3 regions of the Shewanella sp. SM71 genome follow, and region 1 is predicted to be linked to each of the others. Evidence: predicted binding sites of a transcription regulator. Region 1 holds the regulator's gene; each other region holds the start of a gene.
The links. Region 1 encodes ArgR, which controls arginine synthesis, uptake and breakdown. Its sites were predicted from a motif close to ANTGAATANNTATTCANT; they were not measured.

Region 1 (4,356 bases):
AGAGACTACGCTAATACGATTCTCCATGGCGAAACCGCAACGGGCGAAGTGTTACTCGGGTTAGATGTCACTTGCAAAGCGTGGGCACTGACAGGAACACGCGCTTGGATCCAACTATTACGCCTGCCCGTGATTAAAACTGTGGCCGATTGGTGCTATCTCAGATTCGCAAAAAACAGATATCGCATCTCTTATTTACTGACGGGCAAAGCCCGCTGCGATGATAACTGCCAAATTCCCACTAAGCGCCGCTGATCGACTGAATTCGCCTGGTAAAATGTAAAACCCAGGCATAAAAAAACGGAGCTCAATGGCTCCGTTTTTAATTCGTCATAATCTAAAAAGATTATCCGAAAGATTATTTAACGAAATCAACGCCTAGTTTGATATCGCCTTTCAGCGTATCTAACATAGAATCACGAGCGTTAGCTTCGAATGCACTCACTTCACCGTAAGGCAGTACTTTTTCAATACCGTTTTTGCCTAACAGCACAGGTTGTGCGAAGAATTCAGCATGCTCGCTGCCGCCGTCAACATAGGCGCATTCAACGATGTTAGCTTCGCCTTGCAGACCACGAACCAGAGACAGACCGAAACGGCAAGCCGCTTGACCCATAGACAGAGTCGCGCTTCCGCCACCGGCTTTAGCTTCAACCACTTCTGTACCCGCGTTTTGGATGCGAGTCGTCAAACTTGCCACTTCTTCGTCAGTGAAAGTCGCGCCTTCAACTTGAGACAGTAATGGCAGAATAGTCACGCCGCTGTGGCCGCCGATCACATTCACTTTAACGTCAGCAACGTTCAGGCCTTTTAATTCGGCGATGAAAGTTTCAGAGCGGATCACGTCTAATGTCGTGATACCGAACAGACGGTTCTTATCGTAAACACCCGCTTTTTTCATCACTTCTGCAGCGATAGCTACGGTCGTGTTGACTGGGTTAGTGATAATGCCAACCAAAGCCGTAGGGCAAGTTGCCGCTACTTTTTCGATCAGGTTGCGAACGATACCCGCATTGATATTGAACAGATCAGAACGATCCATACCAGGCTTACGCGCAACACCAGCAGAAATTAGAACAACGTCAGCACCCACGAGGGCAGGCGTTGGATCTTCACCAGCAAAACCTTTGATTTCAACAGCAGTTGGAATGTGGCTCAAGTCAACCGCAACACCCGGAGTTACCGGTGCGATATCATATAGAGACAATTGTGAACCCGCAGGCAATTGAGTTTTTAACAGTAGGGCAAGAGCCTGGCCGATACCACCAGCAGCACCAAGTACAGCAACTTTCATAGTTATCTCCGTTATTTCTCGGATATGTGTGACATGGATCTAATTTGCGTTGGCGTCACATTACTGGAATGTCACAACAATTTCAATTATCCCTTAGTCGTGGGACAAAAGAATTCCGGAATAACGTAGAAGCAATGTAGAACAATTACTCAAATTGGGATTTTTACGCCCCCTACAAACGCTTAACCACTGGGGCTTAGTGAATTTTTATTCAACCAATCTGGTTATTTGTTGACAATTTTTCTAAAAATATTCAAAATGGGCCTGTTTTTTTGAATAACGAATAATAATATTATGCAAACGACCAAGAATCAGGATGACCTTGTTAGAATTTTTAAGTCGATTTTAAAAGAAGAGCGCTTTGGCTCTCAGAGTGAAATCGTCACCGCCTTGCAAGCTGAAGGCTTTGGTAATATTAACCAATCGAAAGTGTCACGCATGCTCAGCAAGTTCGGCGCAGTGCGGACTCGCAACGCTAAGCAAGAGATGGTGTATTGCTTACCAGCCGAATTAGGCGTACCCACCGCGGGTAGCCCACTGAAGAATTTGGTACTCGACGTCGATCACAATCAAGCTATGATCGTCGTGCGAACTAGCCCAGGTGCCGCGCAGCTGATTGCCCGTTTATTGGATTCTATCGGTAAACCAGAAGGCATTTTGGGTACGATTGCCGGTGATGACACTATCTTTATTTGCCCATCGAGCATCCAAGATATCGCCGATACCTTAGAAACCATCAAATCTTTATTCAATTACGCAGAATAAAAAAACAGGTCAGTGAGCTGACCTGTTCTATTTTATCTGTACATTTTGAAGTGCAATACCGCGCTGGTTATTTGGCCATTGTCCCGATTACGTTACACATTCCAGCACAATATCTAACTCACAATATCTAACTCAACTATAACGATATCAGTAAGCCACACTGATGCGCTGGTTTGGGTGAGTGCCCTTTTCGGCTTCATCTACCATGGCTTTTGCGTAATCGGTTACAGAGATACGGCTTTGACCATTAGCATCGGTAAAGAAGCTGTCGCCACCAAGACGGTACGGGCCTTCACTCTCACCGGGATAAATCTCAGCGGCTGGGCTCACAAAGGTCCAATTGATTGCCGTTTGCGCCGCACGGAATACCTGCAAAGCTTCACCCTGAGCTAACGCCTCATCTTTATATGCTGCTGGGAAATCTGGACTAGAGACCAGCGTCACACCCGGCGCCACTTCTAAACTCCCAGCACCACCGACCCACAATAAACGTGACACGTTAGCGTTAGGCAGCACATCCAGTAAATGCTGAACCGTACTCGCCACTAGACCATGATTTTGTTGGGCGCGGCCACCAACGGCGGCAATCACGACATCTACGCCAGCAAAGGTATCGGCGACCAATGGCTGCTCTAAATCCACGGCACGTACTGCCACGTCAGCCACGGATAACTTACTTGGATCACGCACTAACGCTGTCACTTGATGTCCACGACTCTGTGCTTCTTTTAAAATTGCACCACCGATCCAACCCGTTGCACCTAAAATTGCGATTTTCATTTCATTGTCTCACTCAGATGATTTACATTGGATCCAGTTTACTTGCAGTTTTTCACCTAATAAACATCAATAATTGAGCATGATTGTTTCAATATAGGATACTAATGTGGATAAAATTGCCGCTATACGCAGTTTCGTCGAAGTCGCAAACTGTGGCAGCTTTACCAAAGCTGCCGAACATTTAGACCTCAGCCGCCTGCAGGTTTCCCGTCATATTCAAGAAGTGGAGCAGTGGTTGAGTTTACGCTTATTACACCGCACCACGCGCAGCGCCAGCTTGACTTTGCAGGGTGAGGAAGCGCTACAATTTTGCCAGCGGATCTTAAGTGAAGTTGCTGCCATGGAGAGTCGTGCCCACAGCCATAACAGTGAACTGGTAGGCAGTATTCGTATCGCTACGCCTATTGGCCTTGGGCAGCACAGTCTGTTTTATGTCGTTGATCGCTTTATTAAAATTCATCCTAAGGTCAACATTCAACTGGTGATGTCGGACAGTTTTGCGCAATTGGTAGATGAGAGAGTCGACGTGGCGCTACGCTATACCGAGCAACCCGATGAGAATCTCATTGCTCGGCGTTTGATGACCATAGATGCGGTACTTTGCGCGGCGCCGAGCTATCTTGATAGCGCAACGCCACTCCTCGAACCCATTGATCTGCTAGCCCACAACTGCCTCATACACTCAGCGCAACAAAACTGGCCTTTTCTAAAAGAACTGCAAGCCGAGCACGTCAAAGTTACAGGGAATCTTAAGGCTAACGATATGGGAGTGTTGGTCAGTGCGGCGCTACGTGGACATGGCATAGTGCGGTTACCCTGTGACTTGGCTAACCAATACCTTGCCAGTGGTCAGCTCAAAGAAGTCTTACCCGAATTTACGACACCAGGCCAAACCCTGTGGGCGGTATATTTGTCCCGCAGTTATCAGCAAAATCTAGTGCGCGCCTTTATCGATTTCACCGCCCTGCAATGGCAGCTCGATATCAAAAAATGGGTTCCCGCGCATTAGCATAAAAAAACGCACTTAGGCGTTAGCTTAAGTGCGTCTCGATTGATACTAATTCGGCTTGATTATAGAAAGCTTATTCGTCGAACTGCAGCATAAAATCCAATGCAGGGGCAAAGAAAGATGAACCTGTCATCGCCTTAGTAAAATGCATCAAGTGATCATGATTGCCTGCGCCATCACCAAACATCATGCTATGCAGCATCTTTTCAAAATGTTCTGGCGTGCGGCAGTTAGAGATAAACATTAATCCCTGCTCCTTCAGCGAACCATAGGGCATACTCTGACGCAGGATCTCCATTGACTTACCATCGGCATCTTTAAGATTAACGCGCTTGATATGGCTGGTCAGTGGCTTATCTTCAGATTCATACTCGATATTATCTTGCTTAGTTCGACCGATTATATCCTCTTGTTTTTTAACTGGTAATCTATGCCACTTACTCAAGTTATGGGCATATTTTTGCACATGAATATAGCTGCCACCCTTAAACTCAGGATCCTCATCACC
Region 2 (4,356 bases), on a different contig from region 1:
GACTATGTCTTTTAAGAATAATCTGGCGGCAGCATGGCGGTTACGATCGAGCACCTCTTGGGTGACTTTTGCGGTAACAAACGGGTTGCCGTCGCGATCGCCGCCCATCCAGCTTGAAAAGCGCACTGGCGCGATATCAATCGGTAATTGCTGCCCTGTGCGTTGCTGCACTCGATCGTTAAGTTGTCTTAAGAAGTCAGGCACCGCATGCCAGAGTGACTCTTCAATGGTGGATAATCCCCAGCGAGCCTCATCTACTGGAGTTGGGCGCTCGCGGCGGATCTCATTGGTGTGCCATATTTGCGCGATTAATTGGCGCAGGCGCAGATTGATCTGTTGACGTTCTCTATCCGATAGTTGGTCGTTTTCTTGCTCTGTTAAGCAGTCGACAATGGCGGCGTATTTTTGGATCAGGGTGCGACGGGAAATTTCAGTGGGGTGCGCTGTTAGCACCAGATCGATATCCAGTGTTTTTAGACAGTCGAGCATTTTAGCTTGGTCGACACGACCATTGAGCATGCGGCCTAGGAGTTGTTCCACTGGGTCTGGCACGCAGACAAGTTCGTCGCAATTACGACTGATAGTATGAAATTGCTCGGATAAGTTAGCTAAGTTAAGAAATTGGTTAAAAGCTTTTGCAAAAGGGACTAATTCTTCGTCTGGCAAAGCTGTCAGTAACTCGAGCATTTGCTCTCTGGCGGCTTGATCGCCTCGGCGTGAGTCTTTGGCAAGCTTACGGATCTGTTCAACCTTCTCAAGAAAAGAGTCCCCAAGATGGGTACGCATAGTATCGCCAAGGATTTGGCCTAACATACTCACGTTCGATCTTAATGACGCATACATATCTGTCATATTGTCTGCCATGGTTACTGACATAGTTACTCCGAATAGAAAAACATGAAAATTCCGCTGTGCATTTAGCCCGTTAGCACAATACCTATCACTTGGGGCTATGGTCAACAGCAGAACTTATAACTTATACGACTGGCTTATCCGATATGCAACCAATCACGGTATTTGATGAAGAATATTCAATAGAAATGCGAAGTCACGCAATATTTTTTGATGATTAGTGCAAGTGAATATGAAGTGCATCATTTTATGCTTTGCAGACATGTATCTTAGCTGTTAATGAAAAGGACTGATTTTGACTCATGTTGACCCTGGATAACTGTGTTATTAACGAGTTAGCTGAATGGGAACTGTGTCTTCGATATCCTAATTTGAGCTTAAAAGATGAAAATAAATTAAAAATATATATTCACATATATTGCATAAGTAGATCTTTGTGGTAGTCTAGCCATCAGTTGAGATGAGTCACCCCCTGTGACCTGTAGAGTGAATATCATGATGCACAGTATTAGCCTGACAGTGAATAAAATAACAACCTATTACGATTTCCTGCGACGATAGTCTTGTCATCATAGATATGCGCGGTTGCGTGTAAGCTATTCATCTACTCTTTAAGTTTCTTTGATTCGGTTAATAAGACAAAAAACATGAAAAATATCGCCATTATTGGTGCCAGTGGTTACACAGGCGCGCAACTGACCGCTTTAATCCATGCAGAAGCAGAACTGACGATTCAGGGTTTGTATGTTTCTGAAAACAGTTTAGATAAAGGTAAACCTTTAGCGGATTTGTATCCTAGCTATAGCCATATCGCATTAACGTTGTCGCCATTGTCCGATGAAGCTAAGGCAACAATCGTTGCAGAAGCGGATGCCGTGGTGTTAGCGACCGAGCACTCGGTGAGCCTGCATTTAGCGGCTTGGTTTTATAGCCAAGGGTTAGCGGTATTCGATTTAAGCGGTGCCTATCGTTTTAGCGATGTGGCGCAATATCCGAAGTGGTATGGCTTTGAACATGAATATCCTGAAGTTTTAGCCAAAGCCGTGTATGGCCTTGCCGAATGGAATGCTAAAGAAATCGCTGCGACTAAGATGATTGCCGTGCCAGGTTGTTACCCGACCGCATCATTGACAGCGTTAAAACCGCTAGCGAGTTTACTGACATCGGCTTATCCGGTGATCAATGCCGTGAGCGGCGTAACAGGTGCGGGCCGTAAAGCGCAGTTACACACCAGTTTTTGTGAAGTGAGCCTGACACCTTACGGCGTATTAGGCCATAGACATCAACCCGAGATCGCCACTCAGCTTGGTCAAGAAGTGATATTTACCCCGCACCTTGGCAACTTTAAGCGTGGCATTTTAGCGACCATTACTGTGCAGCTAAAACCAGGCACTACGACTGCCGATGTGGCAGCGGCCTATAGCGTATATGACCAGGCGCCATTGGTCACCGTGAAGCACAATCAGTTCCCGAAAGTAGACGATGTGGTGCTGACACCTAACTGTCACTTAGGTTGGAAGTTTGATGAGAATAGCGGTTACTTAGTGGTAGCTAGTGCCATCGATAACTTGATGAAAGGTGCTGCAAGCCAAGCGCTGCAATGCATAAAGATTCATTTTAACCTTTAATTGTTCATCCTTATTTAAGAGAGTCGTCAAGATGTCTATAAACAACTCAGTATTAGTGCTTAAAGTGGGCGGCGCGCTGCTGCAATGTGAAATGGGGATGGCGCGATTGATGGATACGGCTGCGGCTATGTTAGCCAATGGTCAGCAAGTGTTGATGGTGCATGGCGGCGGCTGTCTGGTGGATGAGCAGCTAGCAGCGAATGGTATGGAAACCGTCAAGTTAGAAGGTTTGCGTGTGACTCCGCCTGAGCAAATGCCGATTATTGCCGGCGCACTTGCGGGTACTTCGAACAAAATTCTTCAAGGCGCAGCGACTAAGGCTGGCATTGTGAGTGTGGGCATGAGCCTCGCCGATGGCAATACTGTTTCGGCTAAGATTAAAGATGAGCGTTTAGGCCTAGTGGGCGAAGTCACGCCAAACGATGGCACTTATCTTAAGTTTATCCTCGCCCAAGGTTGGATGCCGATTTGTAGCTCTATCGCCATGATGGACGATGGACAAATGCTTAATGTCAATGCAGACCAAGCGGCAACGGCATTAGCCAAATTAGTGGGCGGCAAGTTAGTGCTACTGTCGGATGTTTCTGGGGTGCTCGATGGTAAAGGCCAGCTCATCCACAGTTTAAATGGCAAGCAGATAGCAGACCTTGTTAAGCAAGGTGTGATCGAAAAAGGAATGAAGGTCAAAGTTGAAGCTGCGCTCGAAGTCGCACAGTGGATGGGGCAGGCGGTACAAGTTGCCTCGTGGCGTGATGCAAGCCAATTAATCGCATTAGCAAAAGGTGAAGCCGTAGGAACACAAATCCAACCATAAGTGGAGTAGGTTATGAAGCATTTACTATCGATAAAAGACTTAACCCAGCAGCAGTTACAGGATCTAATTGCCTTGGCAAAAACGATCAAAGCCAATCCGGCTGAGTATCGTCATGCGCTGGATGGCAAGAGTGTGGTGATGTTATTTGAAAAGCCCTCACTCAGAACACGCGTTAGCTTTGATATCGGTATTAATAAGCTCGGTGGCCACTGTTTATACCTAGACCAGCAAAATGGTGAACTGGGAAAACGGGAATCGGTTGCTGACTTTGCTTCTAACCTGTCATGTTGGGCCGACGCAATTGTGGCGAGAACCTATTCACACACCACTATCGAACAATTAGCCGAGTTCGGCTCAGTGCCCGTGATCAATGCGCTGTCGGATCTTTATCATCCTTGCCAAGCCTTAGCTGACTTTTTAACTCTGGCAGAGCAGTTTGAGGATGTCAGTAAAGCTAAATTAGCTTATGTTGGTGATGGTAATAATGTCACTAACTCGCTGATGTACTGTGCGGCTATTCTCGGTGCCACCATGACAGTGATCTGCCCTGCGGGTCACTTTCCTGATGGCTACGTAGTGGCAGAAGTGCAAGAGCTCGCCAAACGATATGGCGGCAAGATAGTGCTCACTTCAGATATCGATGCGATTGAAGGTCACGACGCTATTTATACTGATACTTGGATTTCAATGGGCGACCCAACGCCGCTGGCGGATATTAAAGCGAAGTTTGCACCATACCAAGTAAACAAAGCTTTGATGGCGAAAGCGGGCGCTAACTTCTTTATGCATTGTTTGCCTGCCCACCGTGGTGTAGAAGTAACAGATGAAGTGATGGACGGTGCAGGCTCCTTAATTCTGCAACAAGCCGAAAATCGGATGCATGCCCAAAATGCGGTACTGGTAACCTTATTTAGTTAAATTAACCCTGTTTAGCAGCCTGTTTTCTCCTTGAGAGAAACGAGTCATAGGAATTTAAGATGTCTATCGAGATAAAAAATACTGGCGTGAAAAAAGTGGTTTTAGCCTATTCAGGTGGTCTAGATACCTCGGCCATTATTCCTT
Region 3 (4,356 bases), on a different contig from region 1:
TAATCGCCCATTCAATTTTTTGTGGAGATATTCTGTAACGAAAAGAACGCGGCGAATCCCTTGAGTCAGCGGTCAGACACACCTACAATCGCCACCTTGTTGTTCTTCGAAGATGTCTCATGCCAGATCTTGAATACCGCAAAGGGATCCTACTTGCCGTCAGTGCTTACTGTATGTGGGGTTTTGCGCCTTTATATTTCAAATTACTCAACCATGTTTCCGCCACCGAAATTTTGCTCCATCGAGTGATTTGGTCATTCGTGTTTATGCTGATCATTATGCAGTTTATCGGCGGTTTTTCTCGCTTACGCTTACTGTTTAAACAGCCTAAACAGTTGATGGTTCTCACCATTACTTCCATATTAATCGCGGGAAACTGGCTACTATTTATCTGGGCGGTAAATAACGATCACATGCTCGATGCCAGCCTAGGTTACTTCATCAATCCTTTACTCAACGTCTTACTCGGTATGTTATTTCTAGGCGAAAGATTGCGTAAACTGCAATGGTTTGCGGTTTCACTCGCCAGCGCTGGCGTATTGATCCAGTTAATCTCTTTTGGCTCAATTCCCATCGTCTCACTGGCACTCGCGGGCACCTTTGGTTTCTATGCGCTACTGCGAAAAAAGGTCAATGTGGATGCTAAAGCCGGATTATTGGTCGAAACCGCAGTGTTATTACCGGTAGCGCTGATTTATCTCGTCGCAACCTTAGACACAGCCACAGCGAGCATGCTGACTAATGATTGGCAATTGAATCTGATGTTAATGGCGGCTGGGATAGTGACTACCATTCCTTTGCTGTGTTTTGCAGGGGCAGCGGTACGTATTCCATTGTCTATGCTCGGCTTTTTCCAATATATTGGCCCGAGTATTATGTTCATCCTCGCGGTGAGTCTGTTCAATGAGCCCTTCGATGCCGAAAAAGGCGTGACCTTCGGCTTTATCTGGAGTGCGCTGCTCGTCTTTACCTTAGATATGGCCTATAAACGCAAAACGGCGTAAGCATTATCACGCCGATAAACACAGTGGCAGAAGTGATGACATATAATGATTACTTCTGTAACTGTGCTAAAAACTCACTCCCTTGCGGTACTGTAAGTAATAAACTGTAGCCTTTAGTCGTTGGCACTAACACTAACTGCGATTTATCTGTTATCGCCAAAAATGCCCTGCCTTTTCCCTGCAACTTAAACCAGCCTAATTGAAACCCTGGCATGCCTATGCCGTTCGTTTTAAAGCTCGGCGTTAAATCTGCCTCTTGTTGCAAATCGACTATGCGTGCCTCGGCAGGCAATAAATCCACGCGAGATAACTGCACTTTATAGAAGGGAACATCCACAGTGAGCTCTGTATCGGTTAACACTAATTCGGCGCTATTCGATTGATAGAAGACCCAAGAAAATCCGCCCATCACCACCAGCAATATACCTAAACTCGCCGACTTCGCTATCTTAGGCATATTTTTTAGCCATAACATCAGCAAGATACCCGCTAAACCGAGCAATAAGACGATAAAACTGAAGATAGAGGTTTGGGTTAAAGGGGCGAGTTCAAAAAATTGAGGACTCATTGGCAGTATCTCCCGTGCAGTGAAGTCTTAATCTGCCAATAAAGACATATTATGTCAATAAAAATGCCAGCGCTAATATGAGTACTAGGCTGGCATTGATTGGATTGATTTAGAACGGCTTAAAGATCGAGCGCGAGAATTTTTGAGCGGCGTTGATAGTTATACAACTGCTTTTTCTTCTGCGGCAGTGCTTCAACATCTTCAATCACAAAACCATGCTCTAAGAACCAGTGAATGCTCCGAGTTGTCAATGCAAACAAGCGTGAATAACCACGGTTTCTAGCCTGATTGATAATGTTCTTCAGCAGTAAGCTCCCTCTGTCGGCATCGCGATAATCGGGATGCACCACTAAACAAGCAAACTCACCCGCATTGTCCTCTTCAAAAGGATAGAGCGCAGCGCAACCAATCACTAAACCATCACGTTCAATCAACATGAACTGTTCGATTTCAATCTCAAGCTGCTCACGACTACGACGCACCAGAATGCCTTGTTCCTCCAATGGACGGATAAGGTTCAACACACCGCCAATATCGGCGATTGACGCACAGCGTAAACGCTCGGCACTCTCAGTCACGATTTGCGTGCCTATCCCTTCGCGAGAAAACAGTTCCTGCAGCAAAGCGCCATCTTCGAGGTAGCTGACTAAGTGACAACGCGGCACGCCATTACGGCAAGCATCGATACTGGCTTTCAAAAAAGCCATAGTGCCTACGCAGGCAGAACCTTGCTCGGCCAGCTTGCTCATGATGTTTTGCGCATCGTTTGGCATCAATTCGGCAATCACGTCGCCATTGCGATCGAGAATACCGTTCTGTGAGCTAAAACCGATCATCTTGTCGGCTTTGAGCTTGATCGCCACTTGGGTCGCGATTTCCTCGGCGGTTAAATTAAAGCTTTCACCGGTCACAGAAGCCGCAATCGGCCCCATCAACACTATGCAGTGATTATCTAACTGACGTTTTAAGCCTTGCACATCGATACGACGCACCTTGCCACTCAAACAAAAATCGATGCCGTTATCCACGCCTAACGGTTGAGCAATCACAAAGTTGCCGCTCACTAAGTTAATTTGCGCGCCTTGCATCGGCGTATTGCTTAAGCTCATGGATAAACGCGCTGTGATATCAAATTGCAGTGCACCCGCAACTTGCTTGATCACTTTGAGCGAGTCTTCATCCGTGATACGCACACCTTCGTGGTAGGCAGGTTCAATACCGTTGACGGCTAATGCAGCATCAATCTGCGGCCTAGCGCCATATACCAACACCACTTTGATCCCTAAACTGTGCAGCAGGGCGACATCATTTAAGATGGCGCGGAATTGATTTTGAGCCAAAGCTTCACCGCCAAGCATGACCACAAAAGTTTTACCTCTGTGAGCATTAACATAGGGGGCAGAATGACGAAATCCATCAACCAGTTCAGTGGTACGCACGCGTTATTTACACCTCATTTTTGAGCTGGCAGCGTCACTATGACACACCAGGAATGAATCGCTAACTTTCGCGTATGGTATTGCATTTTAATTCACATATAAAGAATTTATTCTCACTAAAGTGCAGATTTGATGATTTAAAGTGCTTAGAACCGCACTATTTTATATTTTCAGTAAGTGTTCACACTTTTTTAACTTCACAGGGGATGATTCAGCGGCTTAAGTTTGCGAGGCAATTATCTCAACTTGATGACTAGCCACTAAAAAAATGCAAAAAAAAGCCCCTTAAATAAGGGGCTTTTCTCGAAACACTAACCAAGGATTACTTGATTTTTGCTTCTTTGTAGATAACGTGCTGACGAATAACTGGATCAAATTTTTTGATTTCCATTTTTTCAGGCATGTTACGCTTGTTTTTTTCAGTTGTGTAGAAGTGACCAGTCTTAGCTGTAGAAACTAATTTGATCTTCTCACGATTACCTTTAGCTTTAGCCATGATCTATTATACCTTCTCGCCACGGGCACGAAGTTCAGCAACAACAACTTCGATACCTTTTTTGTCGATCAGACGGATACCTTTAGTAGATACACGTAACTGTACGAAACGCTTTTCTTCTTCTAACCAAAAACGGTGGTTTTGTAGGTTAGGTAAAAAACGACGACGGGTCGCGTTTTTTGCATGCGAACGGTTGTTACCAACCATCGGCTTCTTGCCAGTAACTTGGCATACTCTTGACATGTCAATCTTCTCCAAAAACAATTTTAACGCTCGAGCATTAATGTGCCTCGTATGGCCGTCGCCCGAGGCACAAAGAGGGCGCATTTTATACACGATCACAGAGTGAAGATCAAGTGTTAGATTAATTAATCCAGCCTCGTTCTGCAAAAGAAACTATCTCTCGATCACCTACAACCATATGGTCCAACAAGGATACGTCTATGGTTGCTAACGCATTTTTTAATCGCTCAGTTATTCGTCGGTCAGCCTGACTGGGCTCGGCAATACCAGACGGATGATTATGACAAACTATAACTGCTGCGGCCTTTTTCTCCAGCACTAAGCTCACCACTTCACGTGGATACACTGATGCTGAGTCTATTGTGCCGCGGAATAATTCGACAAATTGAATCACTCTATGCTGGCTATCCAGCAGTAAAACTGCGAACACTTCATAGGAGCGATCGGCCAATTGTCGCATTAAATAGTCCCGAGTTAAATCGGGATTTGTCAAAACCTGACCTCTTTGCAGATTTTCCTGCGCTACACGCCGCGCTAATTCGGCCGCAGCTTGAAGCTGGGCGTATTTTACAGGTCCTACGCCCGGAAGTCGACACACCTGATTTC

Region 2: a site for ArgR is predicted at 1,249-1,266, ahead of argC (N-acetyl-gamma-glutamyl-phosphate reductase). Genes of this name have one in related genera too.
Region 3: a site for ArgR is predicted at 3,091-3,108, ahead of argA (amino-acid N-acetyltransferase). Genes of this name have one in related genera too.

What each region holds. Positions count from the first base shown of each region.
Region 1 covers NZ_JAKKRW010000002.1:12,253-16,608, reverse strand. Annotated here, with positions in the region: gene L5L97_RS02535 (thiol-disulfide oxidoreductase DCC family protein) at 1-255, shown strand, start outside; gene mdh (malate dehydrogenase) at 359-1,294, opposite strand; gene argR (transcriptional regulator ArgR) at 1,589-2,059, shown strand; gene L5L97_RS02520 (NAD(P)-dependent oxidoreductase) at 2,207-2,839, opposite strand; gene L5L97_RS02515 (LysR family transcriptional regulator) at 2,946-3,848, shown strand; gene L5L97_RS02510 (Dyp-type peroxidase) at 3,922-4,356, opposite strand, start outside.
Region 2 covers NZ_JAKKRW010000013.1:146,935-151,290, reverse strand. Annotated here, with positions in the region: gene ppc (phosphoenolpyruvate carboxylase) at 1-876, opposite strand, end outside; gene argC (N-acetyl-gamma-glutamyl-phosphate reductase) at 1,500-2,480, shown strand; gene argB (acetylglutamate kinase) at 2,512-3,294, shown strand; gene L5L97_RS14235 (ornithine carbamoyltransferase) at 3,307-4,212, shown strand; gene L5L97_RS14230 (argininosuccinate synthase) at 4,272-4,356, shown strand, end outside.
Region 3 covers NZ_JAKKRW010000010.1:36,859-41,214, forward strand. Annotated here, with positions in the region: gene rarD (EamA family transporter RarD) at 120-1,004, shown strand; gene L5L97_RS11450 (PH domain-containing protein) at 1,054-1,572, opposite strand; gene argA (amino-acid N-acetyltransferase) at 1,692-3,011, opposite strand; gene rpmG (50S ribosomal protein L33) at 3,334-3,507, opposite strand; gene rpmB (50S ribosomal protein L28) at 3,514-3,750, opposite strand; gene radC (RadC family protein) at 3,872-4,356, opposite strand, start outside.